One region of the Priestia sp. MDV22-iso46 genome, then DNA from elsewhere that is predicted to be linked to it. Evidence: riboswitches for the same ligand, from Rfam matches in the RefSeq annotation. Region 1 holds a riboswitch; each other region holds the start of a gene.
The links. A riboswitch is a leader RNA that binds a small molecule or an ion and turns the genes downstream of it on or off. The one in region 1 is predicted to bind S-adenosylmethionine.
Positions count from the first base shown of each region.

Region 1 (8,144 bases):
GATTACACGCGATTACATAGCATTGATTTTCGATTGCACGGCTAATGAGCAGGGCTTTCCAGTGGGCAAGTCTTGGAGCCGGCCACTGAGCGACAACAAACAAGACTTCTGCTCCGCTGCTAGTATGAACCCGAATCCACTCTGGAAAACGAATATCGTAACAAATAACTCCTGCGCACAGTGACTGTTCAAGTGTAAAAAGATTTTTTGCTGTTCCTGCTTCGAGATAGAGGTGTTCATCCATTAATTTAAATAAGTGCAGTTTACTGTATTGTGATACTTCACGACCTTTTCGGTCAAAAATATACATCGTATTCGTGACGCCTTGCTCTGTTTTTTTTGCAATCGAACCTGCCACAATATTTACTTCGTTTGTTTTAGCAAACTGAGAGATTAATTGCTTGGCTTGCTGCCCTTCATCATCTGCAATTTCGTCTAGCCGCGTCAAATCATAAGCTGTATCCCATAGCTCCGGAAGCACAAGGATATCAGGGTTTTCTTTCAAGGCTTCCGTCATTTTTTGTTCGATATATTTTCGGTTTTTAGTTGGATTTCCAAACGCAATATCAAGCTGCAAACACGTAATTTTTACACTCACTTTATCATCCGTCCTTTTTTTAGTAGTTGAAAAAAATGACTTTACAAGTTGAGTATTACAATATATTATTTGTGACTAGAATTTCAAGAATTTTTTGAGAAGGTGTGCGATGATGAAACAATTTGAGCAATCGGAACTATTAAAAAGTTTACCAAAACAATTTTTTGCATCACTTGTAGGCAAGGTAGGAAAAGTAATGGCCCAAGGGCACGACGTTATTAACTTAGGGCAGGGAAATCCTGATCAGCCTACTCCTTCACATATTGTAGAAACACTGCAAAAAGCAAGTGCTAATCCTATGCATCATAAATATTCTCCATTTCGGGGGCACCAGTTTTTAAAAGAGGCCGTGGCGACTTTTTATAAGCGAGAATATGGCGTTGATGTGGATCCTGAAAAAGAAGTAGCGATTTTATTTGGCGGAAAGGGTGGACTTGTTGAAATCCCGCAGTGCTTGTTAAACCCTGGAGATACGGTGCTGGTTCCGGATCCTGGATATCCTGATTACTGGTCTGGAGTAGAGCTTGCAAAGGCAAAGATGGAAGTGATGCCGCTCACGGCTGAAAATCATTTTCTACCCGTATACGAAGAGATAAGTGAAAGTGCTAAAGAACAGGCAAAACTCATGTTTTTAAACTATCCGAATAATCCTACTGGTGCAGTGGCAACGGCAGAATTTTTTGAAGACACCGTGGCATTTGCTGCCAAGCACGATATTTGTGTGGTACACGACTTTGCCTACGGAGCAATTGGATTTGATGGTAAAAAGCCAATCAGCTTTTTACAGACTTCCGGTGCAAAAGAGACGGGAATTGAAATTTATACTCTTTCTAAAACGTATAACATGGCGGGATGGCGAGTTGGATTTGCTGTAGGAAATGAAAGTGTAGTAGAAGCTATTAATCTTCTTCAAGATCATATGTATGTCAGTCTCTTTGGGGCGGTTCAAGAGGCAGCAGCCGCAGCTCTGTTGGAATCTCAACAATGTGTGAATGATTTAGTTAAGCGCTATGAATCTAGACGCAATACCTTTATTCAAGGGCTTCGAGAAATTGGTTGGGATGTTACATCTCCAGCAGGCTCCTTTTTTGCATGGCTAAAAGTTCCTAAAGGATATACTTCCGAACAGTTTTCAGATTTACTTCTTGAAAAAGCGCACGTTGTAGTTGCGCCTGGTGTAGGCTTTGGAACATATGGTGAAGGCTATGTGCGCGTAGGACTGCTGACGGATGAAGAGCGCATGAGAGAAGCTGTATCTCGAATAAAAAAATTGAATTTATTTTAAAAACGCATTGACAACTCTTTTTGAGTTGGCTTAATATGTAAGAAGTTAACGAGATTAATAACCTATAAATCCTAGCGGTATTTTTTATTTAGTATATAATCTACGAATTCAATTTAAATAAATAGCAACTTTCTTATTAAGAGTAGGTGGAGGGACTAGCCCGATGAAGCCCGGCAACCGACTTAACGCATGTTAAGCACGGTGCTAATTCTTGCAGCAGCAGCTGAGAGATAAGAAGAGCAACGAAAGCCTCTTCTTAATCACAGAAGAGGCTTTTTTATTAACGATATTAAACAGCAAGGGAGTTTTTAGCATAATGAGCGAAATCGTTGCAAGCTACTTACTACATGATAATAAAGGGAATTTTCATAAAAAAGCGGAAGGAATCGCTTTAGGACTAACCGTCGGCTCATGGACAGATCTGCCGCTTTTAGATCAACAGCAGCTTCAAAAGCATAAAGGGCGCGTCGTGTCAGTAACTGAGCTTCAAGATTGCGAACGTGTAAACGGATATTTAGGCGGAGAAATTAAGCAGGCTATTGTCAAAATTGCTTATCCAACTGCCAACTTTTCAAAAGATTTACCGGCTATTTTAGTTACGGTTTTCGGAAAACTATCACTTGATGGAAAAGTGAAATTATTAGACTTGGATTTTCCTGATGAATTATTAGCTGAATTCCCAGGACCGCGCTTTGGAATAGAAGGTATCCGAGAGAAATTAGGCGTTTATGACCGTCCGCTTGTGATGAGTATTTTTAAAGGCGTGATTGGAAGAGATATGACGTACTTAACAACTCAGCTGCGTGAGCAAGCGCTTGGCGGAGTGGATTTGGTTAAAGACGACGAGATTTTGTTTGATAGTGAACGAACACCTTTTGAAGCTCGTGTTACAGAAGGGAAAAAAGTACTGAATGAAGTATACGAAAAAACGGGACACCGCACGCTGTATGCTGTTAATTTAACGGGACGAACGTTTGAATTAAAAGAAAAAGCGAGAAAAGCAGCTGAGCTAGGAGCCGATGCTCTTTTATTCAACGCATTTGCTTACGGGTTAGACGTACTGCAGGAACTTCGAGAAGATGATGAAATTAACTTGCCGATTATGGCACACCCAGCTGTTAGCGGAGCGCTTACGCCATCAGAATTTTACGGTTTTTCAAATTCATTACTGCTTGGAAAGCTATTGCGCTTAGCCGGAGCAGATTTTTCACTGTTTCCATCACCATACGGAAGCGTAGCGCTTTCTCTTGAAGATACGACAGGCATTGCCTACGAATTAACGCGTCCTGTATACAAATATAAGCAGTCTTTCCCGGTTCCTTCAGCAGGAATTCATCCTGGAATGGTACCGCAGCTTATGAAGGACTTTGGAATCGACAGCATTATTAATGCAGGAGGCGGAGTTCACGGTCATCCAGACGGAGCTATCGGAGGAGGAAAGGCATTCCGTGCGGCGATAGATGCAGTACTCTCTCATCAAACACTAGCCGAAAAAGCGGAAGAATCAAAAGAGTTGCAAAAAGCCTTAGAACTATGGGGAACAGTAGAGGTGAAAGCATGACATCGTTAAAAATCTTTTGTGACTTTGATGGAACAATCACAAATAGCGATAACATTATTGCTATTATGAAGCAATTTGCTCCTCCGGAGTGGGAAAGTATTAAAGACGACGTGTTGGCACAGCGCGTCTCCATTCAAGAAGGAGTAGGGCAAATGTTTGCCTTGCTCCCCGTGGAATTAAAGGAAGATATTATTTCTTATATTTTAGAGACGTCTGCTATTCGAGATGGATTTGATGATTTTATTGCCTATACAAAAGAGCACCATATTCCGCTTTATATTGTAAGCGGAGGAATTGACTTTTTTGTAAAACCACTTTTGGGAAATCGAGTTGCAGAGGAAATGCTCTACTGCAACGGATCTGATTTTTCCGGTGAGCGCATTTCCATTACGTGGCCTCATACATGTGATAAACAGTGTACAAATAACTGCGGCTGCTGTAAGCCAACGATTATTCGCCATCTTGCAGATGAAAGAGATCATACGGTTGTTATTGGCGATTCCATTACGGATTTGCAGGCTGCCAAATTAGCTGATACGGTCATTGCACGTGACTTTTTAATCAAAAAATGTGAAGAGCTATCTCTACCGTATCGTCCTTTTTCTACTTTTTATGATGTGATTCATCATTTACAAGAATTAACAGAAGAGGTGAAAGCATGAGTATCATGGCTCAGCAAAGATTGCATGAGCTTGCGGATATAAAAGATGAGCTGGCAGAGCGCGATTGGTTCTTCGGTACAAGCGGAAACTTAGCAATTAAAGTGGATCAAAATCCGACAACTTTCTTTGTATCAGCAAGTGGAAAAGACAAAAGAAAACGTACAAATGAAGATTTTTTATTAGTTGATCAATACGGAAAGCCTGCAGAAGACACGCATTTAAAGCCTTCTGCTGAAACGCTTTTGCACGTTAAGATTTACGATTTAACGAATGCTGGGTGCAGTCTTCATGTACATACAATCGACAACAACGTGATCTCTGAACTGTACGGAGATGAAGGCGTTATTTCATTCAAAGGTCAAGAAATTATTAAGGCGCTAGGCATTTGGGAAGAAGATGCGGAAATTACTGTTCCGATTATTCCGAATTACGCAGATATTCCGACACTAGCAGAAGAGTTTTCTCACCATATAAAAGGCGACCAAGGCGCGATTTTGATTCGTAACCACGGAATTACAGTATGGGGGAAAAATGCATTTGAAACAAAAAAAGCGCTAGAAGCCTATGAATTTTTATTTAGCTACCATATTAAACTACTGTCACTTAAAGGCCTTAAGCCAAAAGTGCATTTATAAAAGGAGGAAGCAACAATGGCGCAAATTCGCTTACATGTAAACAATAAAAGAATTGAAACTCAAGAGGAAGTATCAGCTTTTCTGGCAAACAATGAAGTTATTTATGAAAACTGGGATATTACAAAACTTCCAGAAAATCTTCGTGAAAAATATGATTTAACTGATGAAGAAAAAACAGAAATTTTAAACGCTTTTGGTGAGGATATTAAAGATATTTCTGAACGCCGCGGCTATAAAGCTCAAGATGTTATCTCGCTATCGGAATCTACACCAAATATTGATGAATTGTTAAAAAACTTTCAGCGCAAGCATATTCATACAGATGACGAAGTTCGCTTTATTGTAAGTGGTCATGGAATTTTTGTTATTCAAGGAAAAGACGGCGAATTTTTTGATGTTGAATTAGAGCCGGGCGATTTAATTTCAGTACCAGAAAACATTCTTCATTACTTTACACTAATGGAAGATCGTAAAGTAGTCGCTGTCCGAATTTTCGTGACAACTGAAGGATGGGTACCTATTTACGCATAACAATTACTTGTAAAGCATAGGTCATCATCACCCCGCTTTTACATCTAAAAGCGGGGTATTCTTTGGATTATTATAAAACTAACTATTTTTATGTGAATAATAAGTTTAATGGGAGGAACACCATGAAAAAGAGTAAAAAAATGCTGTGGCCACTTACTTTGCTCGTGCTTCTAGTCTTTGCGCTGGCTGCCTGCACGAAAGAACAGCCAAGTCTAAACGAGAAAGCACAGGCAGCTCCAGCGCAGCAAGCGGCTTCTGCTAAGCCTGTACAGCAAGAAGGAAAAAAGGTTACGAAAGATACAAAAATTGCGCTTATTTCTGAATTTACGTCAGGCACTCATGCTGCTCAATATATAACAGGTGTGACAAAAGCGGCTAAAAAAGCAGGAGTACAGCTATCCGTTTCTGATTCAAACAATGATCAATCCAAAATGGCTGCTTATTTAGACACGGCTATTAACCAAAATGTTGACGGTATTATGATTGACCACGGCCGGGCTGAAACTCTTGAACCTGGTGTGAAGCGCGCGATTGCAAAAGGAATTCCCGTTATTGCAACAGACGTAGAATTAAAAGTAGAAGGCGTTACAACCATCGATCAAGACGATTATATGCTTGCGCTCCAGGGCTTGAAACAAATGATGCAGGACATTAACGGAAAAGGAAACATTGTATATGCGTTTGTTGGAGGCTTTGCGCCGATGGAAAAGCGTGACAGCATTTATAAAATTATGATGAATCGCTATCCAGATGTAAAACAAATTGCCACGTTCGGAAGCGCAACGGACAATACCTCATTAGACACACAAAATAAAATGGCAGCTGTGTTGAAGCAGTATCCAAATAAAGGAGACATTGCGGCCGTTTGGGCACCTTGGGACGAATTTGCAAAAGGAGTAACGAGAGCGATTAAAGAAGCAGGACGAGACGAGATTAAAGTGTACGGAGTAGACTTATCTGATGAAGATTTGCAAATGATGCAGGCAAAAAACAGCCCGTGGAAAGCGTCAGCTGCCGTAAATCCAGCTTCAGTAGGAGAAAAGCAAGTTGATCTGCTTCTTAAAAAGATTTCCGGTCAAGAGATCCCTCGCTATTATTCCTTTGATCCCGTTTTAGTAAAACAAACAGATTTGCCTAATCAAACGATTAATATGGATCAGCTTAGTCAGTACGTAGAAGAATGGGGTAAAAAAGAATAGAAGTGGAGGGATAGAGATGACGAACGAGCTTTCAATGAAGAACATTATAAAAAACTTTGGTTCTTTTCAAGCCCTGAACAAAGTTGATTTTACTGTTCAAAAAGGGGAAATTCATGCTTTATTGGGAGCCAATGGTGCTGGTAAAAGTACGTTGATGAAAATATTGTGCGGAGCTTACGACGAATACGAAGGAAAGATCTACAAAGACGGAGGTGAAATCTCCATTTCTTCTCCTAAAGAAGCTAAGCGCCACGGCATTGGCATTGTGCATCAAGAAGTCGATGTAGCGCTGATTCCTTCGCTATCAGTAGCTGAAAACATCGTGCTAGATGTGCAGGCTTCTAAGAAAAGTAAGACATTTGTAAACTGGAAATCTATTTATAAAAAAGCGGAAGAAGCTCTTGCTTTACTTGGTTCTTCTCTATCCGTTAGAAAAAATGTTGTTGATTTAACTCTATCAGAGAAGCAGCAGGTGCTTATTGCACGTGCAATTGTACAGAACGTTGACTATTTAATTTTGGATGAACCAACCGCACCTCTTAGTGTGGAAGAGACGAAACAATTGTTTTCTGTGATGAGAGAGCTGAAGAAAAATGGAGTAGGTATTATTTACATTTCACATCGTCTTCAAGAAGTGGTAGATATTTGTGACCGCTTAACGGTTTTAAAAGACGGACGCTATGTAGCCACAAAAGAAACTTCACATACCTCGATCGAAGACGTGATTACACTTATGTTAGGAACGGCTTCTGTAAAGCAGTGGGTCAAAAAATCAGTAGAAGTAGGAAACCAACTTTTACACGTAGAAGCATTATCTCTTCCAGGGCGGCTTTCTAATATCTCTTTTTATGTAAAAGAAGGAGAAGTAGTAGGTATTGCAGGGCTTGTGGGAGCAGGAAAAACGGAGCTTTGCCGAAGTCTATTTGGACTAGAGCAATATGTGAGCGGCAGCGTTCGGTTAAAAGACAAGAAACTAAAGTTGAATAAGCAGCCGTATTATTATATTGCACAAGGTCTTTCTCTTGTTCCTGAAGAACGAAGAAAAGAAGGGATTTTTGTTCATGAATCGATTGCGGATAACTTAGTTTTGCCAAGTCTGTCCCGCTTTACAAATTATTCGTTTCTAAAGCGAGGAAAGATCAAAGAAAAAGCGCAGAAAACGACTGGGCAAGTTGGAGTAAAGTCTCATTCTATCGAGCAGTCAGTTGGAACGTTAAGCGGTGGAAATCAGCAGAAAGTAGCAATCGGAAAATGGCTTGTTACGGACTCTGACGTACTGTTGTTCGATGAGCCAACTAAAGGGGTCGATGTAGGCTCCAAGCGAGAGATATTTGATTTAATTACAAATCTTGTGTCACAGCAAAAAGGAGTTGTTTATGCAACCTGTGAATTCGAGGAGCTGCTAGGGGTAGCGGATCGAATTTATGTTATGTACAACGGAAAAATCGTGAAAGAATTATCCAAAGAAGAAGCAACTAGTGAAAAATTATTTTATTATACAGCAGGAGGAGTAAAAGGATGAGTGCGGAGTATGTAACAGAACCTGTAGCGAAACCAAAGAGAAAAATAAGCGTTTTCGATTTTTTTTATAAATATGGGACAGTCTTAATGATTTTTATTATTATGATTATTTTTTCCATTGCCACACCTAACTTTTTAACAGGAGAAAACAT
Region 1 is NZ_JBZVWT010000001.1:1,706,439-1,714,582, reverse strand. Features, by position in the region: gene AC4NPH_RS08810 (carbon-nitrogen family hydrolase) at 1-598, opposite strand, end outside; gene AC4NPH_RS08805 (pyridoxal phosphate-dependent aminotransferase) at 711-1,883, shown strand; SAM riboswitch class I at 2,014-2,120, shown strand; gene mtnW (2,3-diketo-5-methylthiopentyl-1-phosphate enolase) at 2,200-3,444, shown strand; gene AC4NPH_RS08795 (2-hydroxy-3-keto-5-methylthiopentenyl-1-phosphate phosphatase) at 3,441-4,106, shown strand; gene AC4NPH_RS08790 (methylthioribulose 1-phosphate dehydratase) at 4,103-4,741, shown strand; gene AC4NPH_RS08785 (1,2-dihydroxy-3-keto-5-methylthiopentene dioxygenase) at 4,757-5,272, shown strand; gene AC4NPH_RS08780 (sugar ABC transporter substrate-binding protein) at 5,395-6,471, shown strand; gene AC4NPH_RS08775 (sugar ABC transporter ATP-binding protein) at 6,488-7,993, shown strand; gene AC4NPH_RS08770 (ABC transporter permease) at 7,990-8,144, shown strand, end outside.

Region 2 (8,144 bases), 980 kb from region 1:
TTTTTGTAGAGGGGCTCTCAGATAAAGATCTTATTGAAAAACATATTTTGTCATCATTGATGGCTGATTTTTCAAAAGAATATCAACAGGATCAGCTTTACGTAAAGGGAAGCCTTTCAAAACAGTGTATTAAAAGCCAAGTATTATCAATTAGTGATGTAGAAGAGGTCCATTCTATTAAAGAAGTAATATCAAAAGTCTTAACAGGATCTACGGCTCTTTTAATTGACGGGTTATCACTTGCCTTTATTCTTGGTACAAGCAAATTAAAAACAAGGACGATTGAAGAGCCCGTATCAGAAGCATTAGTGAGAGGGCCAAGAGTAGGCTTCACTGAATCTTTAAGTGATAATACTTCTTTATTAAGAGGAAGCGGAGATATTGAAAATTTGTCGCTGGTGAAATTTCAAGTAGGAAAGCGTTCCAAAAAAGATTTAATTGTTGCTTACATAAAGGAAATTGTTGATCCAGAACTAGTTGAAGAAGTAGAAAAACGAATTAAAAAAATTGACCTTGATAATGTACCGGAGTCTGGATATGTTGAACAACTCATTGAAGATAATTACCTTAGTCCCTTTCCTCAGGTACAGAATACGGAGCGTCCCGATCGTGTAATTGCTGCTTTGATGGAAGGGAGAGTAGCCATTTTATTAGACGGGACGCCTTTTGCTTTGATTGCTCCCGTTACGTTTAGCATGATGTTACAGTCGCCGGAAGATTATTATGAAAGGTGGATTCCCGGTACATTCATTCGTTTTCTTCGTTATATTGCAGTGGTTCTTTCCCTTTTTACACCGGCTTTGTATATTGCGTTTATTTCATTTCATCCAGGATTAATTCCGACTAAGTTAGCTATTTCTATTATAGGATCAAGATCTGGTGTTCCGTTTCCCGCCCTTATCGAAGCCTTATTTATGGAACTATCGATCGAAATTTTGAGAGAAGCCGGACTCCGGTTGCCGAAACCAATTGGTCCAGCAATGGGCATTGTCGGTGGGTTAATCATTGGAGAAGCTGCGGTGCAGGCAGGAATCGTTAGCCCTATTTTGGTGATTGTAGTGGCGTTAACTGCCATTTCATCGTTTTCTATTCCGCAATATAGTGTAGGAATCACATTGCGTATTCTTCGTTTTGTAGCCATGCTTTGTGCTGCCATACTTGGATTATATGGCGTCATCTTATTTTTCCTTTTTATGATGAGCCATTTAGTGAAACTAAAAAGTTTCGGCGTACCCTATATGAGTCCAGCTGTTCCTTATCGTTTAAGTGAATGGAAAGACTTGGTAGTCCGTATGCCTCTGATGATGATGAAACGACGTCCAAAGATGATGCACACCAAAGATCCTCTGCGAAAAGGGTAGCTTATGATGAAAGGAAATGGGCCGTTAGAAATGATAAATTCAAAAGATCGTATTACGACGCCTCAAACAACTATTATTATTACCAACTTTATCCTTGGAACAGGGATTCTTACCTTGCCCCGGGCAGCTGCGGAAAAAGTGAAAACACCAGATGTTTGGCTAACTGTTATTTTAGGGGGGATAATCACCATGATAGCAGGGGTAATCATGGTGAAATTAAGTCAACGCTTCCCTGAAAAAACCTTTTATCAATACAGCCAAGAAATTGTAGGGAAATGGATAGGCAAGTTATTTAGTTTCCTCATGATAGGTTATTTTTTGGCGCTGGGTGGGTTTCATGCTCGTTCATTGGCAGAGGTAACTGGATATCTGTTGTTGGAGGGAACTCCCAAATGGGCTATAATCATGCCATTTATGTGGGCAAGTCTCTATCTGATAAGAGGGGGAATAAATCCAATTGCCCGTATATTTGAAATTATATTACCTATTACGGTTATTCTTTTTTTACTTGTTGCCTTTATGAGTATCAAAATATTTGAAGTGGATAATCTGCGCCCGGTACTAGGTTCAGGTATTACGCCGGTGTTAAAAGGGATAAGGACAACAGCTCTTGCGTTTACTGGGCCTGAATTCATGCTTTTAATATTGGCATTTATGAAAGAACCAAACAAAGCAGTAAAAGCTGTACTAGTTGGTACTGCGATTCCTTTGCTTCTTTATGTTATTACCGTCGTGATGGTTATCGGAGCGTTCTCAGTGGATGGAGTGGTTACGAGAACGTGGCCTACGCTTGATTTGATAAGAAGTTATGAATTAACTGGGTTAATCTTTGAACGCTTTGATTCCTTGTTGCTGGTGGTATGGATTATGCAAATGTTTACTTCTTTTAATGTTAACCATTACGCTGCTTCATTAGGACTGTCTCAGCTTTTCAAAAAAAATATCCATCCATTTATGTATGGTGTGCTTCCAGTTATTTATCTCATTTCCATGGTTCCTAGAAATATCAATGATGTATTTAAATTAGGAGATATGGTTGGCAATGCTGCCCTGATTTTATTTGGCTTTTTACCGGTACTGCTTCTTATCATTTCAAAAATAAAGGGGAAAAAGTATGAGACAAGTCTCTAATCACGTACGGTTCTTCTTATCGGTTTTGCTTTCTGTTTTTTTGCTCTTTCCTCTGGCGGGCTGTTGGAGCAGTCATGAAATTGAAGAACGAAGTTTAGGAGTAGGTATGGCTCTTGATAAAGCTAACAAGTCCATGACTGAAAAAGAATTTGATGAACAAGAAGAGTATCCCAAACGGAACTTGATTACGTCAACCTACCAACTGATCACCCCGCAAGTGGCAAGTTCAACAACTGTCCAAGGAGGATCTCAGCAGAAGGCTTACGTGAATATGGCTGAAACGGGAGATTCTATTCATCAAATGACCCGTGAATTATCATTGAGAAGAGAGACTTCGATTGCCAGCCAACATCTAAAAGTAATTATTATTGGCGAGGCTCTTGCAAGAACGTATAGCTTAGGAAAATTAGTGAATGAGTTTCTTCGTGATAACGAGATTAGACCAAGCTGTCTTGTACTTATTAGTAAAGGGAGAGCTAGCGACGGGCTAGAATCGAAGACAGCAGGAGAGATCCCGGCATTTCGTTTGGCTGGAATGGTGGAAAATGCCTATCGAACAACAAGAATTTTACCTCCCACTTCGCTCATTAAATTAGAGAGCAATATTGAATCAGGGACTAGTTTTCTATTGCAAAATGTATTATCGGCAAATGGGGAAATCAAATTTGCTGGTGCTGCCATAATTAAAGGGAAAACAAACAAAATGATCGGTTTTTTGAATGAAGAAGAACTAGATGGTCTGACTTGGATCACAGGAAAAGGGAAAGGCGGGCTAGTGAAAAGCTTTGATAAAAAGACCGGTCAGCTGATTGTATACGAAATAGAATCCATGAAAAGTCATATTGAACCTCATGTTAAAGGAAATAGCATCTCCTTCAATGTGCATATTGAATCCGAGGGAAGGCTATCTGAAAATTGGGTGGTCTCAGGAAATCCTTTAGAAAATCAATTTTTACATAAGGTGCAAAAAAACTCAGAAAAAAAAGTGAAGCACCTCGTAAGAAACACGGTAGAAAAAATGCAAAAAGAATATAAAGTCGATGTGGCCGGGTTCGGAAATCAATTGAGAATTAAGAGGCCCAGAGTATGGATGAGGGTCAAAGACAATTGGGATCAAACATTTAGTGAAGTTCCAATTAACTATGATGTAAAATTAATGATTAAAGATTATGGAACGTCAGGATCAAAAAAATGAGTAGCTAAGTACAATTTTGCTTGTTTTGATGTTGAAAATGAAAGAAACTAAAAGGAATAGCCTTAGAGCTTGCTAAAAAAATATTTCCCCTAGTAATGAGCTTGAGGGATAAATGAAAAATAAGAGCTGTCCAGAACCGACAGCTCTTATTTGCTATTCAAAAATATAAGCTAATGCTTGAAGAGCCTGTTCTGGCGTTTCGACTACAACCTGGGCTTTGTTTGACAGTTCTTTAAGCGGGTGATGCAGTTTTTCAGGGCGAACCAAAATTAGCGGTTTATCTAATGCAATGGCTGTCGCCGCATCCATTGCGCTGTTCCATTGCTTGTATTTTTCGCCAAATAAAGCAATAACCACATCAGATTTTTTTAGGAGTACCTGCGTACGTAAATTATTAATTTGAGAAGCAGCTTCATCTTTTAAGACAGCGTTAGGCTGTTTTCCTAAAATTTCTTCTCCAATGTTGTCGGAGCGGTCATGGTCTGTCATGGGACCGACAAAGGTAAGGGGAAGGTTTAATTGTTCTGCTTGGTTTTTAATTTCGTCTCGCCAGTTATCGTGAATTTGCCCGGCAAGGTATACGGTTAAGTTCATTATGTAGAAGTCCTCCTCTAACTAAAGTTTGTTTTATTTTATCAAATGTAAGCGGATAATACGAATGATTTGAATGGGCTACTTTTCCAAAAATAAGGTTATAGTAGACAAATAGTTAAAAAAGAGAAACAATAGAAGGCGTATTGCTAATTAAAGAAAGGATGTACATGATGACAGAAACAGTGCTACAAGTAGATCATGTCAGTAAAGTAATTGGGAAGAAAACCATTTTGCATGATGTATCCTTATCGGTTGAGCGCGGTGAGATTTTCGGATTGCTTGGCCCGAACGGCTCTGGAAAAACAACGCTAATTCGTACCGTCGTAGGACTCATTAAAGAAACAGAGGGAACAATTACCGTCAATGGGTTTCCTTTAAAAGAACAGTTTACATCAGCTATGAAATCAATTGGAGCGATTATTGAAAACCCTGAGTTTTATGATTATCTGACGGGCTATCAAAATTTAAAACACTTTGCTAATATGCATGAAGGCATCACATCAGAACGCTTGGATGAAGTCATTGCTTTAGTAAAGCTTGAAAACAGCATTCATGCAAAAGTGAAGACGTATTCTCTTGGGATGAGACAGCGTTTAGGAGTGGCTCAAGCTATTTTACATAAGCCTGCATTGCTTTTACTAGACGAACCAACAAATGGTCTAGACCCAGCGGGAATGAGAGAGTTTCGTACATATTTACAAACGCTTTGCAGGGAAGAAGGAATATCGATCTTGATCGCGAGCCACTTATTAAAAGAAGTAGAAGCACTATGTGACCGCGTTGGCATTATTCAAGACGGTGAGTTAAAAGCCGTTCAAGATCTATCTCCAAATCGCCAAGATCAAGGAATGTTTGTAGAATTTGAGGTGTCTGACGCGCAAAAAGCAGCGGAATTTTTATCACAAGAATTTGAAGTAACGATGAGATCAAATATTATTGACGTAGCAATTGTGAAAGAGCAAATTCCAGCTGTCAATAGAAAATTAGTGGACAGCGATATTTTAGTCTACCGAATCACTCCTGTGTATGAGACGCTTGAAGATTCGTTTATGTCCGTTACGGAAGGAGAGCACCATGCTTAAGCTAATTCAAAATGAACACATGAAATGGTTTCACAAAAGAAGTACAAAAATCACGTTTATTACCATCGGTATTTTGACTCTTTGTATGGCTCTATTAATGAAGAAAGTAGCAAACAGTGCAGGAACAGAAGACAACATTTTGAACTTCCTGTCATTTAGTTCAGGTATGCTGATTCTCGTTCAATTTTTTGCTCTTGCTGTTGGAGGGTCAATGGTTGCAAAAGAGTTTGAGGCAGGTACCATTAAGCTTCTTTTAATTCGCCCTGCTAGACGTTCAACGATTTTAGCATCCAAGTACCTAACCCTCATTTTAATTAGCTTGTATTATTTACTGAGCTATTTGCTTTTTTCGTTTGTATGGGGAGCATTGTTCTTTGGATTTACCAGTCTAGAAGGAGATGCGCAGCTGCTTAAAAACATTACGCTTACGTATGACAGTGCGTATATGGAAACGTTTATGATGATGACGTTCGCATTCATGCTGTCGTCTTTATTTAGAAACAGCGCGCTTGCTTCCAGTCTGGCTATTGTCGTAAGTATCGGCGCAAAAGCTGTAACAGGACTAGTATCAGAGCTAGGTTTATGGTGGGGGAAATTTTTATTATTTGCCAACACGAACTTTGTACAGTATATGGACGGAATGAAGACGATGTTTGACGGCATGACGATTCCATTTTCAATCTTCGTCTTAGTTGCACACTTTGTCTTCTTTATGGGCGTAGCTTGGGCAGCGTTTTTAAAACGAGACGTAGCTAATTGATGTGAGAATTTTCGCACTATATATTTTTCTGAAATAGCATTTGACAATTAAATAAAAAGAGATTACAGTAGTGAAAGACTATTTTTAAAACAACTATAAACTTCTTATCAAGAGAGACGGAGGGACTGGCCCTATGATGTCTCGGCAACTGGCTGTACGCAGTGCGGTGCCAAATCCAGCAGACGATGTTTCGTTTGGAAGATGAGAAGGGTAATCTTATGATACAAAATAAGAGACCTCTTCTTATCAATAAGAAGAGGTCTTTTTTTATTACGTAAACAAGAGGTGTTAAGAATGGAACAACAAAAAGGAAACGGCTGGGCGCTGTTACCGCTGGGCGTCTTTTTAGTCCTGTTTGTCGGATCAGGAATTATAACGGGAGACTTTTATAAGCTGCCTGTATTAGTAGCCATTATCATTGCAGCCATTGTGGCGCTGGCTATGAACCGCAAAGATTCACTTAATGTAAAAGTGGAGCGTTTTGCTAAAGGAGCAGGACATCCTGATATCATTATTATGGTGCTTATTTTTATTTTAGCAGGTGCTTTTTCTGAAGTCGCTAAAGGCATGGGAGCTGTGGATTCAACGGTAAACTTAGCGCTTTCTGTGCTTCCGCAAAGCTTAGTCGTAGCAGGAATCTTTGTTATTGGCGCATTCATTTCAATTTCGATGGGAACATCAATGGGAACAATTGCTGCGCTGGGACCTATCGCTGTAGGAATCAGTGAGCAAGCGCATGTTTCTGTTACATTGGCAATAGCCGGTGTGATTGGCGGTGCAATGTTTGGTGATAATTTATCTGTTGTCTCTGATACAACGATTGCGGCAGTTCGTACGCAAAAAACAAATATGACAGATAAATTGAAAGTAAACTTTTTTATCGTACTTCCTGCAGCGATTGTTACAGTGATTCTATTGCTTGTAATGACGCTAGGAAACACGTCATCAGTAGAAATTAAAGATTTCAGCTGGTTTAAAATCTTGCCTTATATCGGCGTACTCATTGCTGCAGTATTTGGTGCAAACGTATTAAGCATTTTAACCGGAGGAATTGTGCTAGCCGGCGTGATTGGATTAGCTGACGGAAGCTACACGCTTTCTTCTCTTGCTAAAACTGTGACAGAAGGTATTGGCGGAATGTCAGAGTTAATTATTTTATCTCTGTTAATTGGCGGAATGGTTGAGCTTATTCGCTATAATGGCGGTATTCAGTTCTTATTGAATTTATTAACACGACGCATTCAAACAAAAAAAGGCGGAGAATTCAGCATCGCCGGACTGGTAAGTTTAACTAATTTAGCGACGGCTAATAACACGATTTCAATTATTACAGCAGGTCCGTTAGCAAAAGAAATCTCTGATAAGTATTCAATTGATAATCGTAAATCAGCCAGTCTGCTGGACTTGTTTTCATGCAGCGTTCAAGGGCTTATCCCTTACGGCGCACAAATGCTTCTCGCAGCAGGGTTTGCTAAAGTTTCACCGATTGAGATTATTCCATTTACATTCTATCCAATGTTAACAGCGGTTTGCGGAATCATTGCGATTGTAATTGGATTTCCTCGTTTAAATAAAAAGTCTAAGTCATCTAAAGAAGCTGCGTAATATGAAACCCTTAAAAAGAATGTTCTTTTTAAGGGTTTTTTACTGTTTGAAAAAATCAGTCGGCTTTTCTTCATCTAACTCCTTCCAAAGCGTCTCATTTTGTTTAAGTGCATAAGTCGCTCCTCCAATTTCAATTCCGCATAATAAAATAAATAATAAAATACCCATGAAATGACCTCCTTACGTAAATGAATAAAAACACGATGGTAACGGGTTTAGCTTCTTGCTGTTTCACTTTATAATGAGAATAAAGTATGAAACGCGTTTCAGCGCAAGAGAAAAAGGTGAAAACATGACAAATATCCGAGATATCGCAAAAAAAGCGGGTGTATCTGTTTCGACTGTATCCCGGGTGCTAAATCATCATCCGTATGTAAAAGAAGAGAAACGCCGGCTGGTAGAGCAGGTTATTCACG
Region 2 is NZ_JBZVWT010000001.1:726,828-734,971, reverse strand. Features, by position in the region: gene AC4NPH_RS03840 (spore germination protein) at 1-1,361, shown strand, start outside; gene AC4NPH_RS03835 (spore germination protein) at 1,365-2,492, shown strand; gene AC4NPH_RS03830 (Ger(x)C family spore germination protein) at 2,476-3,687, shown strand; gene AC4NPH_RS03825 (YtoQ family protein) at 3,841-4,281, opposite strand; gene AC4NPH_RS03820 (ABC transporter ATP-binding protein) at 4,452-5,363, shown strand; gene AC4NPH_RS03815 (ABC transporter permease) at 5,356-6,123, shown strand; SAM riboswitch class I at 6,225-6,331, shown strand; gene AC4NPH_RS03810 (Na+/H+ antiporter NhaC family protein) at 6,418-7,728, shown strand; gene AC4NPH_RS03805 (hypothetical protein) at 7,768-7,896, opposite strand; gene AC4NPH_RS03800 (LacI family DNA-binding transcriptional regulator) at 8,021-8,144, shown strand, end outside.
Region 2: another riboswitch for S-adenosylmethionine. It lies ahead of AC4NPH_RS03810 (Na+/H+ antiporter NhaC family protein); the one in region 1 lies ahead of mtnW (2,3-diketo-5-methylthiopentyl-1-phosphate enolase).

Region 3 (8,144 bases), on a different contig from region 1:
CTCGCATTAACCGTATTTTTGAAGGAACAAATGAAATTAATCGACTCTTAGTACCAGGCACATATTTACGCAAAGCGCTAAAAGGAGAGCTTCCGCTGCTTCAAAAAGCACAAACGCTTCAAGAAGAATTGATGATGCTTATGCCGCAGGAAGTAGGAAATGAGCCGTTAGATCAAGAAAAAATGCTTGTGCAAAATGGGAAGAAAATTGCGCTCTTGCTTTTAGGTCTAGCTGCACAGAAGTATGGTAAAGAATTAGAGAAAGAACAAGAAATTCTCGTTAATATTTCCGATATGATTAGTAACGTATATGCAATGGAATCCACTGTTTTACGTACTGAAAAAGCAATTTCCAAAACAGGTGCAGATCAAAACAGCTTGAAAGTAAAATATACGCAAGTATTTTGCCAAGAAGCATTTAATCGAATTGAAGCAGATGCAAAAGAAACGTTAATTGGCGTTGAACAAGGTGATACGCTTAGAGTCATGCTTTCGTCTCTTCGCAAGTTAACGCGCTATACACCAATCAATGTGATTAGCGTAAAGCGTGAGATTGCAAAAACGCTTTTAGAAGTAGAGAAGTTTACAGTTTAAGGGAAAAGGAGCTCGCTTCGCGAGCTTCTTTTTGTTTAAGAAGCCTCTATCTAGGTAAATGATAAAGGATGTGTTAAAATACGAAAAAAGCTTAAAATAAAGGGTGGTTGACGAAATGTCATTATTTTTTTATTCATATCCAAAGTGTGGTACGTGCCGAAAAGCAAAGAAGTGGCTGGATGATAACGGAGTAGCGTATGAAGAAATTCATATTGTAGAAAACCCGCCAACAAAAGAGCAGCTGCAATCTTATTATCAGAACAGCGGCTTAGAATTAAAAAAATTCTTTAATACAAGCGGTAAAAAGTATCGCGAATTAGGGCTTAAAGATAAAGTAAGCAGTGCGAGTGAAGACGAACTTCTGTCTATTCTTGCGTCAGATGGCATGTTAATTAAACGTCCGCTGCTAACAGATGGACAAAAAGTAACGCTTGGCTTCAAAGAAGAGCAGTTTGAGGACGTATGGAAGTAAGTTTTCAAATAGAAAATTTTTACCTTTTACGTTACACTGTTAATAGGAAGTTATTTTAGGTTGTAGAAAGTGTTCTCCACGTTGAAGGCGCTTTTTATATAAACAAATTACGATACATATTTTGGAGGGATTAAGATGAGTACACCAAAAGATTTGCGTTATTCTGAAGAGCATGAATGGGTAAAAACAGAAGGAGACGTTGTCCGCGTAGGTATTACGCATTTCGCTCAAGCTGAGCTTGGCGACATCGTATTCGTTGAACTGCCAGAAGTAGGAGCAACAGTAGAAGCTGACGAGCCGTTTGGTAGCGTTGAATCAGTAAAAACAGTTTCTGAGCTTTATGCACCAATTAGCGGTGAAGTTGTAGCAGTCAACGACAACTTAAGCGATAGCCCTGAGCTTGTTAATGAATCTCCATACGAAGAAGCATGGATGATTACAATCAAACCGTCTGATGCTTCTCAAGTAGACAAGCTAATGACAGCAGAGCAATACGAAGAAATGACAAACGAAGGATAATATTCCTCCATAAATTGTCTTTATGAAAAGTTTTTGACTGGACACTCTATTAGTAAACAAGCTAAAGGAGTGTCTTTTTATGTTTGAAAAACAAAAAATGGACGTTACAGATCGCGTTACAGCTAAATTTCATGACGGCGGCATGAAATTATATGTTGATAAGCAGCCAATTGGTGAAGTTAGTTACGGAACAAGCGGCAATGAATACCGCTTTGAAGAAGGGTATTCGCAAGAAAATAATAAGTTCTACCAATATACGGATGTACAAAAGCAAGGTGAAACGCAAAAATATACAGACTGCGACGAAGAAGCAGGATGGTGCTAAACAGTGGCAACTGCCGCTGTTTTTCTTGTTTTATGGAAACAATATGGCCTAAGCTGCCTTTTAAAACAGTTCTTTCTTGCAAATTTCTTTTAAAAAACAGGTGAACTGTGATACATTAACGAATATTGTATAGCATAAAGAAATGATGTTACTATACAACTGACGATTATGGGTGATGAAAATGGGGCTAATTGAAATCGAAAAAGTAATTATTGTCGAAGGAAAATCAGATAAAAAACGTATCCAAGATATCATTCGAGAACCAATTGAAATTATCTGTACAAACGGTACGATTAGTTTATCAAAGCTGGATGAAATTATTGACTTTACGTTTAACAAAGAGGTATACATACTCGTTGACTCTGATGATTCAGGGAATAAGCTAAGAAAACAATTTAAACGAGAGCTTCCGGAAGCAGAGCATCTATATATTGATAAAATGTACCGAGAGGTTGCTGCTGCCCCTAGACATCACATAGCAACAGTATTACTGAGTGCCAATATCGATGTTAATGCAGAATTTTTAACATAAAAGGAATGAGCAACATGCAAGAATGGAGCGAAAAACAGCTTGACGATCAGTTAAAAGAAGGACAAAGAGCGTTTATCTTTTTCCATACACCTTTTTGCGGGACATGTCAGCTGGCAAAAAAAATGTTAACCGTAGCAGAAGCGATGCTGCCCGGTGTGACCATCGGAATGAGCAATTTAAATTATATGCCTTCAAAAGCAGAAGTATTTTCAATTGAAAGTGTACCTTGTTTGATTGAAGTGAAAAATGGCGAAATGGTAAAAAAACTCTATGCGTTTCATTCTATCGAGCACGTACTTGAAGAGCTTCGATAATCAAACGTTTGTTTAAAATGAAGAAATTGAAAGAGAGCAAACCGTTGGGGCTGTTGAAATCTTGGGATATTATCCCAAGAACAAAATCTGTTGACAGCCTATCTGACACATGCTAAAATCACACTCATGAATGTTCATAAATGAATGAATATTTCCCAAAAACAAAATAATTGTTGCGAACTCTTATCAAGAGAGGTGGAGGGACTGAGCCCTGTGAAACCCGGCAACCGTCAGACTAACTGAAATGGTGCCAATTCCTGCAAAGCTATGCGCTTTGAAAGATGAGAGAAAGGATTAAATATCGAGCCTTTCTGTCATGCGCAGAGAGGCTTTTTTAATGAGGAAAATTGTTTTACGGCTTTTTCATCCTATAGGGCAACCTAACATAATTAAGTTTTTACTAAAGAAGGTGAAGAAATATGATTACATTAACAGACGTTACAAAAATTTATCAGGCTAAAAGCGGTCAAGTAACAGCTGTTGATAATGTGAATCTAACCGTTAACCAAGGTGAAATTTACGGAATTATTGGTTATAGCGGAGCGGGGAAAAGTTCTTTAATTCGCTTGCTAAACGGGTTAGAAACACCAACGACAGGAACGGTCGAAGTAGCAGGTAATGATATTGGAAAAATTAAAGGCGGAAAACTCAGAAAAGCTAGACAAGAAATCAGTATGGTGTTTCAGCACTTTAATATCTTGTGGTCGCGTACGGTGCGAGAAAATATTGCCTTTCCGTTAGAAATAGCAGGGATCTCAAAAGAAAAAAGAATGAAACGAGTAGACGAGCTTATCAAGCTAGTCGGGCTTGAAGGGCGTGAAAATGCTTATCCATCACAGCTTAGCGGTGGACAAAAGCAGCGTGTTGGTATTGCTCGAGCGCTAGCCAATAACCCAAAAGTATTGCTGTGTGATGAAGCAACATCAGCGCTTGATCCTCAAACGACAGATTCCATTTTAGATCTGTTAGTAGATATTAATGAGAAGCTAGGGTTAACCATTGTATTGATTACTCATGAAATGCACGTTATTCGTAAAATTTGTCATCGGGTAGCCGTTATGGAAAATGGGGCAGTGGTAGAAGAAGGACAAGTGCTAGAAGTATTCAGAAAACCTAAGCAGCCGATTACAAAACGATTCGTTCAACAGATTTCTGAACCAGAAGAAACGTTTGAAACAATTGAACAAGTACAGGAGTTATATCCAAGCGGGCAAATTATTCAGCTGACGTTTGTTGGCGGAAAAGCAGAGCAACCGCTCATTACAACGATTTTAAAACAGTTTGATGTAACGATTAATATTTTGCAAGGAAAGATTTCTCATACACAAACAGGTTCATACGGAACGTTGTTCGTTCATTTAGACGGAGAATTAACAGAAGTTGAAAAAGTCATTGCATACATTCATGAGCAGCAGGTAGAAGTGGAGGTAATGACAAATGCTTGAGAAACTATTTCCAAACGTTATTTTAGATGATTTTATTCAAGCGACAAATGAAACACTATATATGACGGCTATTTCAGTTATAGCCACGTTTGTTCTAGGTATTTTATTAGGCTTGCTTTTATTTTTAACGTCCAAAGGACAGCTTTGGCAAAACAAACCTTTATATGCCATTGTGTCAGCAGTTGTAAATATCTTTCGTTCCATTCCATTCATTATTTTAATTGTTTTACTGATTCCATTTACCAAAGCATTGGTAGGAAGTATTTTAGGCGCTAATGCAGCGTTACCTGCTCTAATTGTTGGAGCAGCACCATTTTACGCGCGTCTTGTAGAAATTGGTCTGCGTGAAATTGATAAAGGTGTTATTGAAGCTGCTAAATCAATGGGAGCAACAACAAGCACTATTATCTTTAAAGTGCTGTTACCTGAATCGCTGCCAGCTTTAATTTCTGGTTTGACGGTAACGACGATTGCGTTAGTCGGCTATACGGCAATGGCGGGTGTGATTGGAGCTGGAGGTCTCGGGAATCTTGCATATTTAGAAGGATTCCAGCGCAGTCATAATGATGTAACGCTAGCTGCTACGATCTTAATTTTGATTATTGTATTTATTATCCAACTTATTGGAGATGCGATTACTGCAAAAATTGATAAAAGATAAAGGGAGGATTATTTATTATGAAAAAATGGCTTTCGGCTTTAGCACTAACATCTGCGCTAGTAGTAGGATTAGCTGCATGTGGATCTAACAATGGATCAAAAGATGAAAAGAAAATTGTTGTGGGTGCATCTAATACGCCTCATGCTGAAATTTTAGAACAAGCAAAACCGATTTTAGAAAAACAAGGAATCGACTTGGAAATTAAAAAATTCCAAGATTACATCTTACCGAACACAGCTCTTGCAAACAATGAAATTGATGCAAACTACTTCCAGCACGTTCCTTATATGAATTCAGTGCTAAAAGATCACAAGGGTGAAAAAGGGTATGATTTTGTAAGTGCCGGTGCCATTCACATTGAACCAATCGGTATCTACTCTAAAAAATACAAAAGCTTAAAAGATCTTCCGAAAAACGGCACAGTTATTATGCGTGATGCAGTAGCAGAGCAAGGACGTATTTTATCGATTTTTGAAAAAGCCGGCGTAATCAAATTAAAACCAGGCGTAAAGAAAATAGATGCACAAATTAAAGATATCGTAGAAAACCCGAAGAATTTAAAATTTAAAGCCGATGTTGAAGGCGGATTGTTACCTCAAATGTACAAAAATAATGAAGGTGACGCTGTTGTTATCAATGCTAACTATGCTATCGATGCTGGCTTAGATCCAGTAAAAGATCCAATCGCAGTGGAAAGTAAAGAAAATAACCCTTATGCAAACATCATTACGGTTCACAAAGGCGACGAAAATAAAGATACAGTGAAAGCTTTAGTGAAAGTTCTTCACTCTAAAGAAATTCAAGACTACATTAAAGAAAAATACAAAGGCGGAGTACTGCCGGTAAATAAATAATAGAAGAAAAGCGCTTGCCCACTCTGGGCAAGTGCTTTTTTTGTATGCGGGAAAACGAATAACTCTTATTTTTCTCACGCATACTAACCGTGAAAACTTTACTGATGATGGGAGCTGACGTTATGCAGCAAGAAGCACGTCATTCAACTGAGCAAGCACTTCATGATTATAAAATGGGTGTTGGGAAATTTAGTGAAAAATTGCCGGAAGTAACAAAAACGTTTAATGCGTTTACTGAAGCATGTTTTGGAGAAGGTTCTCTTTCTAAAAAAGAAAAGCAGTTAATCGCGTTAGGAATCAGCGTAGTAGCTCAAGACGAGTACTGTATGATTTATCATACAAAAGGCTGCATTGATCAAGGTGCAACTGAGCAAGAAATTTTAGAAGCATGCGGAGTGTCAGCAGCATTTGGCGGAGGCGCAGCGATGAGTCAGTCCGTTACGCTTGTCCAAGAGTGTATTTCAGAACTGACTAGCCACACGCACTAAGTAAATAAAGTGGGTAAAAAAGCTTGTCTTAGAAGGCTCTATGGAGTCTTTTAAGGCAACTTTTTTATGAGTGGATTTAGTCTTGAAAAACGTACATAATGGTTTAAAACCTTTTGGGTCAAAAGGTTGCTATAAGTTTTCATTTGTTATAAGATTGTAATGAGAATAAAATGAGAATAATTAAAAAGATATAGGTATATCGTTTTTTACTATATACGTCTATAACTGGAGGTTTTAATATGGCAGGGTCAACTTTAACAATTAAAGATCTTCATGTTGCAATTGAAGGTAAAGAAATTTTAAAAGGTGTTAATTTAGAAGTTAAGGGCGGCGAAATCCATGCAATCATGGGACCAAACGGTACTGGTAAATCAACATTATCTTCAGCAATCATGGGACATCCTAAATACGAGGTTACACAAGGAAGCATCACGCTAGACGGCGAAGATGTACTTGAGATGGAAGTAGATGAGCGCGCTCGTGCAGGTCTATTCCTAGCTATGCAATATCCAAGTGAAATCAGCGGGGTAACAAATGCAGACTTCTTACGTTCAGCAATTAATGCTCGTCGTGAAGAAGGCGAAGAAATTTCACTAATGAAATTCATCCGTCAATTAGACAAAAACATGGATTTCTTAGAAATGGATCAAGACATGGCTCAGCGTTACCTAAACGAAGGTTTCTCTGGCGGTGAGAAGAAACGTAATGAAATTCTTCAATTAATGATGCTTCAACCAGGAATTGCAATTTTAGATGAAATCGACTCTGGTTTAGATATCGATGCGTTAAAAGTTGTATCAAAAGGTATTAATGAACTGCGCGGCAGCGAGTTTGGTTGCTTAATGATTACTCACTACCAACGTTTACTAAACTACATTACACCAGATAAAGTTCACGTTATGATGCAAGGTCGCGTTGTAAAATCAGGCGGACCAGAATTAGCACAGCGTCTAGAGGCAGAAGGTTATGACTGGATCAAACAAGAATTAGGTATTGAAGACGAAACTGTAGAGCAAGAAGCTTAAGAGTTAGGAGGATCTCTATGACTATTGATACGAAATTACCATTTGATCAAGAGTACATCAGCAGCTTTTCAAAAGAAGCTAATGAACCAAGTTGGCTGCTAGATCTTCGCTTACAAGCTCTTGCGAAAGCAGAAGATCTTGCACTTCCAAAGCCAGATAAAACAAACATTTCGAAATGGAACTTTACTGCATTTGACAAGCACACTTCACAGGCAAGCACAATCTCATCTGTAGACGAGCTTCCAGAAGTGGTTAAAGCATTGATTGATACAGAAGCTGTTAAAAATCTATATGTTCAGCGTGACCAAACAGCAGCATATTCAACATTAACAGAAGAGCTAAAGTCTCAAGGCGTTATCTTCACAGATATTCAAACAGCTGCTAAAGAGCATAGCGACCTTGTTGAGAAGTACTTCATGAAAGACGGAGTTAAAGTAGATGAGCACCGTTTAACTGCATTAAACGCAGCGTTATTAAACGGCGGTGTATTTGTATACGTTCCTAAAAATGTAGAAGTACAAGAGCCGCTTCAAGCTGTATTTGTCCGTGAAGATGAAGAAGCTGCTTTATTCAACCATGTGATTGTTGTAGCTGAAGACAACAGCTCAGTAACATATGTAGAAAACTACATTGCTACTGCTGAAGAGTCAAACGGTGTTGTCAATATCGTGACGGAAGTATTTGCTAACAGCAATGCGAAAGTAACATTTGGGGCTGTTGACTACTTAGCTAAAGGTACAACTACTTATGTGAACCGCCGCGGCGTAGCGGGCAAAGATGGTCGCATTGAGTGGGCTTTAGGCTTAATGAGTGAAGGAAATACAGTTTCTGAAAATACAACGTATCTAATGGGCGACGGTTCATATGGAGATACAAAAACGGTAACAGTTGGACGTGGAGAACAGTCTCAAAACTT
Region 3 is NZ_JBZVWT010000004.1:62,611-70,754, reverse strand. Features, by position in the region: gene AC4NPH_RS21275 (acyl-CoA dehydrogenase FadE) at 1-593, shown strand, start outside; gene AC4NPH_RS21270 (arsenate reductase family protein) at 709-1,065, shown strand; gene gcvH (glycine cleavage system protein GcvH) at 1,201-1,584, shown strand; gene AC4NPH_RS21260 (YusG family protein) at 1,664-1,909, shown strand; gene AC4NPH_RS21255 (toprim domain-containing protein) at 2,091-2,441, shown strand; gene AC4NPH_RS21250 (thioredoxin family protein) at 2,456-2,755, shown strand; SAM riboswitch class I at 2,936-3,043, shown strand; gene AC4NPH_RS21245 (methionine ABC transporter ATP-binding protein) at 3,175-4,200, shown strand; gene AC4NPH_RS21240 (methionine ABC transporter permease) at 4,193-4,861, shown strand; gene AC4NPH_RS21235 (MetQ/NlpA family ABC transporter substrate-binding protein) at 4,879-5,715, shown strand; gene AC4NPH_RS21230 (carboxymuconolactone decarboxylase family protein) at 5,838-6,203, shown strand; gene sufC (Fe-S cluster assembly ATPase SufC) at 6,443-7,228, shown strand; gene sufD (Fe-S cluster assembly protein SufD) at 7,246-8,144, shown strand, end outside.
Region 3: another riboswitch for S-adenosylmethionine. It lies ahead of AC4NPH_RS21245 (methionine ABC transporter ATP-binding protein); the one in region 1 lies ahead of mtnW (2,3-diketo-5-methylthiopentyl-1-phosphate enolase).

Region 4 (8,144 bases), 160 kb from region 1:
AAGGGGATTACGTCCGTGCACAAGGATTTAACACGCTTACCGCTCGCTTATTGGCAGTAGATAGCATTAAAAAACGTTATATTAAAAAGATGAACAATGTTCTAAATAATCAATTTACAGTGGAATATATGAAACCCATCGTCTATCAAATGCACGAAGAGCTTAAGCCTTATATTTTGAAAGATCCTTATGTAAAAAACAATATAGAACAATTTTATGAGGAGCCGGCATTTATTTTATCCTTTATAAAAGACCGAACAGCATATATTAAAAATAATCTTCTTGCTTTTTAGATACCATAGAATGATAGGCAGAAGTGGAATTTGTTAATAATAGGCAAATGTACGAAATCAATAGCTGTACATGATACGTATATATACAGTATGAATGACCAATATGGATGACTAACAAGGAGGAAAAAGAATGGAAAACTATTATTATTATTATGGGCAAAATCAAGGTCAAGATTCAAATCCAAACCGAAAACGCAGCCACAGCAAAAATGCAAATCGAACTGATAAAGGCTATTCTTCGCAGTTTAAACCTTTAAAAGGAAGAATGGTGACTGTTTATCGAGGAGGTCCTGAATCAAAAACAGGTTATTTACTTGATGTTCAGTCTGATTATTTAATATTAGCAGTAGAAAACGATAACAATAATAACAATGATGAAAATAATAATGAGGGAAATAGCAACCAAAACAACCAAAACAACCAAAGTAACCAAAATAATCAAAATAATCAACAAGAATATACTGTTGTATATTATCATTTATCCCATGTTAAGAGTATTACGGAAGATGCTATGTCAAATTCAGCACAGACGTTTACCGGGTTTGATAATGACGGTACTTTAGAGTTGTATAGAGGCAAGACATTTGCTAGTACTTTATCATTACTGAAAAGTAAATATGTTCAAATAAATCAAGGGGGTCCTGAGAAAAAAGCAGGCCAGCTCCTTGACGTATTAGGTTCGTCAGAGTCTGCTTACCTTGTATTACTGTCGGAAGATGATGGTATCGTCTATATCAATGTTGAACATGTAAAAAGTATAAGTGAATATCAAAACAATAATAACAATAATAATAACAATAATAACATTCAAATGAATAATCAATTTGCTACAAATCAGGAACCAACTTATATGAAATCAAAAAACTTTAATAATTTATTTACTCATCTATCACACAAATGGGTATCGATCAACGGCGGCGGTCCAGAAGCTGTAGAAGGTGTATTGGTGCAAAGTCGGAATGGTACTTTTACCCTTGTTCAGGACAATCAAGTATTACGCTTACAGCCAAGACATGTTAAAACCATTTGTGTAGGAGCAAAAGGATCTTTTAAACAAAATAATAATCAAGATGATGAGCAGAAAGAGGAAAATACAAATGCTGAAGACGGAGGATCAACGGAAGGCGTTCCAGAAGGTCGTACAGGAAAAAGCCGCCGCACAGGTTCACACTCGTCAGGAAGAAGCCGCCGCACAGGTTCACACTCGTCAGGAAAAAGCCGCCGCACAGATTCACACTCGTCAGCGTCAAGAGAGCAAGTCATCCAAACAAAAAATTATCGTTGGAAAGCATAATGAATAAGAACAAAAAAGGTGCTTATAAAGCACCTTTTCTGTCATATAGGAAAGAGGGAGGAGAATGAGTATAAATCGTTATATTAATAAAATTGTAGAAGTAGATATTTCAGGGAAAACTAAGTTTATTGGCAGACTTGTTGACTTAGGGTTAGATGTCATGATTTTGTATAATGGACATGATTATTTGTATATTCCTCTTTTACACATGCATCGTTTGCGAGAAGTATCAGAAGAAGACTATACGGTTTTACGTGAAATAGAAGAGAACTTGATAGAAGAAAGTCAGCGAATTTCTTATCGTAATATTTTACAGCAGGCAAAAGGGAAATTTATTGAAATTTATGTAACGGGAGGGAAATCATTGCATGGCTATATCACAAGCGTGCTGAATGATTATCTTGTGTTTTATTCTCCAGTGTATAAAAATGTCTTTGTTTCTCTACATCATTTGAAATGGCTTACCCCTTACAGTAATGAGTTAACCCCTTATTCTTTAAGTGACAAAGAGCTCCCGGTAAGGCCCGCCTCTGCACCTTTTGTCAGAAACTTTGAAGAGCAGCTTAAAAAATATGAAAATCAACTGGTCGTATTAGATTTAGGGGATCAATCAGAAAAAATTGGCGTACTTAAAGAAGTTTCTAATAATATTGTTGAACTAATTACGGCAAATGGAGAAAGTATGTATTGGAAGTTAGCTCACGTAAAATCTGTGCACTTGCCTTAGAAAAAGAGACCTGGCTGTCGTCTCTTTTTTTTATGTGCTTATCAGGATAAGTATATTGAATAAACAAATGAGATGATTTGAATTTTTTAGAAAATTATGTTGACAATAAAGAAAATCTTTATTAAAGTTATTAACAACAAACGTTAACCACCAACAATTATATAGAACTCTTATCAAGAGTGGCGGAGGGACTGGCCCTGCGATGCCCGGCAACCATCAAATGAAACATTCATTTGAACGGTGCTAATTCCTGTGGAACATCAGTATTGTTCTAACAGATGAGAGAAATCGTGTATAAACGAACACTCTTCCATCTGTGAAGAGTGTTTTTTATTTTGAGTTAAGGAGAGAAATAGATGAAAATTGAAACTTTATTAGTTCGTTCAGGAGTAGGTCGCGACCCTTCAACAGGTTCTATTACAACACCCATTTATCAAGCATCAACATTTGCTCATCCTGCTTTAGGGCAAAGTACAGGATTTGACTATGCACGTACGGCAAATCCTACTCGTACAGCATTGGAAGAAGCAATTGCTGCTTTAGAAAAAGGAGAAGTAGGAGTAGCATTTGCTTCAGGAATGGCGGGCGTAATGGCAGTTTTAGCACTATTTAAAAACGGAGATCATTTAATTGTATCAGAAGATTTATACGGAGGAACGTACCGAGTACTAAATGAAATCTTTTCAGAGCAAGGAATTACTGTTTCGTACGTCAACACAGCCCATCTCGAGCAAGTAAAAGATGCGCTTCGTCCCAACACGAAAGCTTTATTTATTGAAACACCTACAAATCCAATGATGCACGTGACTGATTTGCCCGAAGCAATTGCGTTAGCTAAACAGCATGATTTGCTTACTATCGTTGACAATACATTCATGTCCCCTTACTATCAGCGTCCTTTAGAGCTTGGAGCAGATATTGTGATACATAGTGCGAGCAAATACATTGGGGGGCATAATGATGTAGTTGCTGGTCTTGTAGTCGCTCGATGTAGTAGCTTAGGAGAGAAAATTCGTTTTTATCAAAATGCAGCTGGGGCAATCTTAGGTCCACAAGATAGCTGGTTGTTGTTGCGCGGTGTTAAGACGCTAGCGCTTCGTATGGAAAAGCATAACGAAAACGCACTGAAAATTGCAAATTGGCTTACTGCTCATGATCTCGTAGAAAAAGTGTATTACCCTGGTCTTGAAACACATCCAGGCTATGAAATCATGAAGAAACAAGCGACTGGATTTGGAGGCATGATTTCTTTTGCTGTCTCACACCCTGACATCGTGTCCACGCTTTTGGAAAATGTTAAAGTTATTACATTTGCAGAAAGCTTAGGAGGCGTGGAAAGTTTAATGACATTCCCAGCTCGTCAAACACACGCTGATATTCCCGAGGAAATTCGAAATCGTGTTGGAGTAACAAACTGTTTACTGCGATTATCAGTTGGAATTGAGCACGCAGATGATTTAATTAAAGATTTGAAGGAGGCATTTGATGCATACCAACAATAATAAACATAGATTCGGTACGAACTTAATTCATGCAAATACAGGAATTGACGGTCATTTTGGAGCGGTTAACGTACCTATTTATCAGGTATCTACATTTAACCAAGAAGATGAGACGAACAACGGCCGCTATGACTATTCTCGTTCAGGAAATCCAACTCGTGAGGCTTTAGAAAACACCATTGCTCAGCTAGAAAATGGATACGCTGGTTTTGCTTTTTCATCAGGTATGGCTGCTATCTCATCGGTGTTATCTATTTTTGAATCAGGGGATGAAATTTTAGTTTCACACGATACGTACGGCGGGACATATCGTGTATTAACACGGTTATTTTCAAAGTTTGGTATCAAAACAACTTTTGTTGATACAACGAAGGTTGAGAAAGTAGAAGAAGCAATCACAAAAGATACGAGAGCTATTTATATCGAAAGCCCTTCAAATCCATTTTTACAGGTAACGGATATTAAAGCAGTAGCAAGTTTGGCGAAGGAGCGCAATCTCCTTACAATTGTGGATAACACGTTTTTAACACCTTATCTACAGCAGCCGATTGACCTTGGTGTAAATATTGTGATTCATAGTGCTACAAAATATATCAGCGGTCACAGTGACGTCATTGGCGGTCTAGTTGTGGTAAGCGATGAAAAGCTAGCAGAAGAAGTAAAGTTTGTACAAAATGCTTTTGGTGCTATCTTAGGACCACAGGATTGTTTTTTACTGCTTCGAGGAATTAAGACATTAAAAGTTCGTTTAGATCAGCAGTTAAAAACAGCGCTGCAGTTTGCAAAGTGGCTTGAAGAACAATCTCTAGTAAGCTGTGTATACTATCCAGGCTTAGAAAGTCATCCAGACCACAAGCTGATTTCAGAACAAGCAAATGGATACGGAGCTATGATTTCTTTCCAAGTACAGGATGAAAAAGTAGCACGACATATTTTACAAGGAGTGAAATTGGCTTCAATTGGCGTTAGTCTAGGTGCAGTTGAATCCATTCTAACGCATCCTGCAACAATGTCTCATGCAAGTATCCCAAAAGAAGTACGTGAAGAAAAAGGAATTACTGATTCACTTCTTCGCCTTTCAGTAGGGTTAGAGGAATTCGAGGATTTGAAGCAAGACTTTGACGCCGTTTTTCAAAGCTTAGAAGAAAAAGCGTTAATTAAATAAAAAAAGGACTTCCATCAAGGAAGTCCTTTTTATCGTTATATACAGCTATCTAAAAGGTTTGTGTATAGGGACGTAAGCGCAACTTTTTCATCAGAGGAGAGATTGCTGTTTAGAATTCTTTTTATGCCAAGATGATATTTTACATGCGGTGTTTGCCGGACGCGTGGATGAGTCATTTCATCCTTTAAATCTTTCATAATGGCTTCGTGAAGCTGATCTTCACTTGTCATGGCTTGTTTAGAAGCGAACGAACGGTTCAACCATAGGGTTTGATAAGCTGCTAGTAAATGTTCAGAAGTCATTGTGCAAAGTGCTCCTTTAGATTAGTTTCTTCATTATAATAATCTATAGTTTACCATAAGTATTAATACGTGTACGTAACTTTTACAGAAGCAGATACAGTCAAGGACTGAGCTTGAATAGGGGGAGAGGCCGCTAATAACTTAGGCGAGGAGCCAGATGACTGATAGACGGATCCTTCTTCGATTAAAATAGGGATTTGGTTAATAGGAAGCTGCAGCGTGTTGGCAATGGTAAAAGCCTTTTCCTTAGCGTTAAGCAAAGCTTTACTTATCGCTTCTTGTTCATATTTATCATCATTTGTAACGTGGAATTGAAGGTCTTGCGCTACGTTGGCTCCGCTCGAAAACGTAGCGTTATAGACGTCGCCCGCTTGTTTTACATCTTGTACTCTTACTCTAAATAAGTGCTGTACTTCGTATCCTGTAAGAGTCGATTTTCCATCGCTATAATCATATTTAGGATTTATGGTGAATGAAGCCGTTTCAATTTGCTGGTCATTAATTCCAAGGTTTTTTATCTCTTGCAGCAGAGTATTTGAAACAGCTGAATTTTCTTTTAAGGCTTCTTGAACGTCTCGGTTTTCCGTGCGCGTTCCAATCGTCATGGAAATTTCATTTGGAACTGCTGAAACACTTCCTTCACCAATTACTTTAATTTCTCTATTTTGTGTATCTACGCGCAGTTGCTGTGTAGGTTCATACGGGAAATAAGAATGTTGCATACCAAAAACCTCCTTTATTGATCTTTAGTATATATATGATAAGAAAAGGAGATTAAAAACAAAAAGAGATTGAGACATAACTAAATCAACCGCTAGAAGCACCTACATACATGATACCTACATTCACCATACCAATAAAAAAATCCGAACGAATTTGATTCTTCATCAAGAATCTAGATTCATCGTTCGGATCTTCCTTCAACTAACATACTTTTCTTCAGCTTCTTTTTGTTTATTTCGATTCTTTTATTAAGATTTCTTTCATTTCAATGAATTGATTTTGAACATCGTTTGACGGTTTCTTTGTTAGTAAACTTACAATAATAACAGCTAATAAGCTTAAAAAGAACCCAGGAATCATTTCGTAAAGGGCATCCTTCAATGGAGTATTTACCCAAATTAATACTGTAGCAGCACCTACAATCATCCCTGCAAGTGCTCCCCATCGAGTCATACGCTTCCAGTAAAGACTTAGTAAAATAGCAGGACCAAAAGCTGAACCAAATCCAGCCCAAGCATATCCAACCAGCCCTAAAATCGTATCACTAGGTTTTAAAGAAAGCAAAATGCCAATAATTGCAACACCTAAAACCGCAGCTCTTCCAACCGTCACAAGCTCTTTGTCAGAGGCCTTGCGTCGGAAAAATGTTTTATAAAAGTCTTCTGTAACAGAGCTTGCCGTTACAAGCAGCTGAGAAGAAATGGTACTCATAATTGCCGCTAGTAAAGCTGCATATAAAAATCCAGTAATTAACGGATTGAAGAGTATATCCGCAAATTTAATAAAAATAGTTTCAGGATCTGCTAGTTTCATACCCGTTTTTTCTACATATGCAATTCCAACAAGCCCTGTCAGCATAGCACCAATAATAGAAATAATCATCCAGCTCATTCCAATACGACGTGCGGGTTTTAACTCCTTAACAGAAGAGATAGCCATAAAGCGCACGATAATATGTGGCTGTCCGAAATAGCCAAGTCCCCAGGCTAAGAAAGATATAATACCTAAAACGGTCGTACCTTTAAAAATGTCAAGGTATGCTGGATTAATGTCCTGTACAATATCCATTGTTGTGTTAACGCCTCCAACATTGGTGAAAGCTACAATGGGTACTAAAACTAAGGCAAGAAACATAATAACACCTTGAACAAAATCTGTTAAACTAACGGCTAAAAATCCGCCGAAAAGAGTGTAGGCAATAACAACAGATGCTGTTACGAACAAGCCAATTTGATAATTTAAACTAAATGCCGATTCAAATAATCGTCCACCTGATACCATACCAGCTGAAGTGTAAAGAGTGAAGAAGATAAAGATAACGATTGCTGATACTGTTCGAAGAACCTTGGCATGGTCGCCAAAGCGATTTTCAAAAAAGTCTGGAATTGTAATGGAGTCGTTCGCTACTTCCGTATAAGTGCGAAGGCGCGGAGCAAGGATTAAATAGTTTAAATAAGCACCTATAGACAAACCTACTGCTAGCCATACGCTAGAAAGGCCCGTTACATACATGGAGCCAGGAAGACCCATTAACATCCACCCACTCATATCCGAAGCGCCAGCTGAAAGGGCGGTAACGGCTGGACCTAGCCCGCGTCCTCCTAACATATAGCCAGCTACATCTTCAGTGGTTTTTGTATAGGCATACCATCCTATTCCGAGCATTCCTACAAAATAAATGCCGAGTGAAATATAAACCCCAATATCCACAAAATCTCCCCTTTATGCATTTTTTATGCATGGGATAAGCAACACATCCCATGAAAACGTCTTATGGTTTTTAAAACTAACAAACTTTTCCTATACTATCAACCCGTAAAATCGTAAATTTTCTAAGTCTAAAATCCCCCAAACCTTTATACAAAAGAAATGAAATCGTTTTCAAAATAAAGTAAAATAAAAATATTCAGAAATTTATCAGCGTATTTTTTATGCAATATTTTATGCAATAGGTAAAATAAAAAGAGCATTTTATAAAATGCTCTTTTGACATTCATGTATATTAGCGTGAATTCGGGAATACGCGTCGAACAACTTCGGAAAACTCGTTAAACAGTCCAGAAACTGGTTTGCCTGTTTGAAGCTTGTCTACATATCCGTTCATACGGTTTACAAAATCAGGGTTTGTTGATACAAAC
Region 4 is NZ_JBZVWT010000001.1:1,548,100-1,556,243, reverse strand. Features, by position in the region: gene AC4NPH_RS07995 (CotH kinase family protein) at 1-293, shown strand, start outside; gene AC4NPH_RS07990 (spore coat protein) at 424-1,587, shown strand; gene AC4NPH_RS07985 (hypothetical protein) at 1,652-2,314, shown strand; SAM riboswitch class I at 2,482-2,599, shown strand; gene AC4NPH_RS07980 (trans-sulfuration enzyme family protein) at 2,671-3,816, shown strand; gene AC4NPH_RS07975 (trans-sulfuration enzyme family protein) at 3,800-4,981, shown strand; gene yoyC (protein YoyC) at 5,017-5,283, opposite strand; gene AC4NPH_RS07965 (SIMPL domain-containing protein) at 5,346-6,005, opposite strand; gene putP (sodium/proline symporter PutP) at 6,238-7,716, opposite strand; gene AC4NPH_RS07955 (YhcN/YlaJ family sporulation lipoprotein) at 8,009-8,144, opposite strand, start outside.
Region 4: another riboswitch for S-adenosylmethionine. It lies ahead of AC4NPH_RS07980 (trans-sulfuration enzyme family protein); the one in region 1 lies ahead of mtnW (2,3-diketo-5-methylthiopentyl-1-phosphate enolase).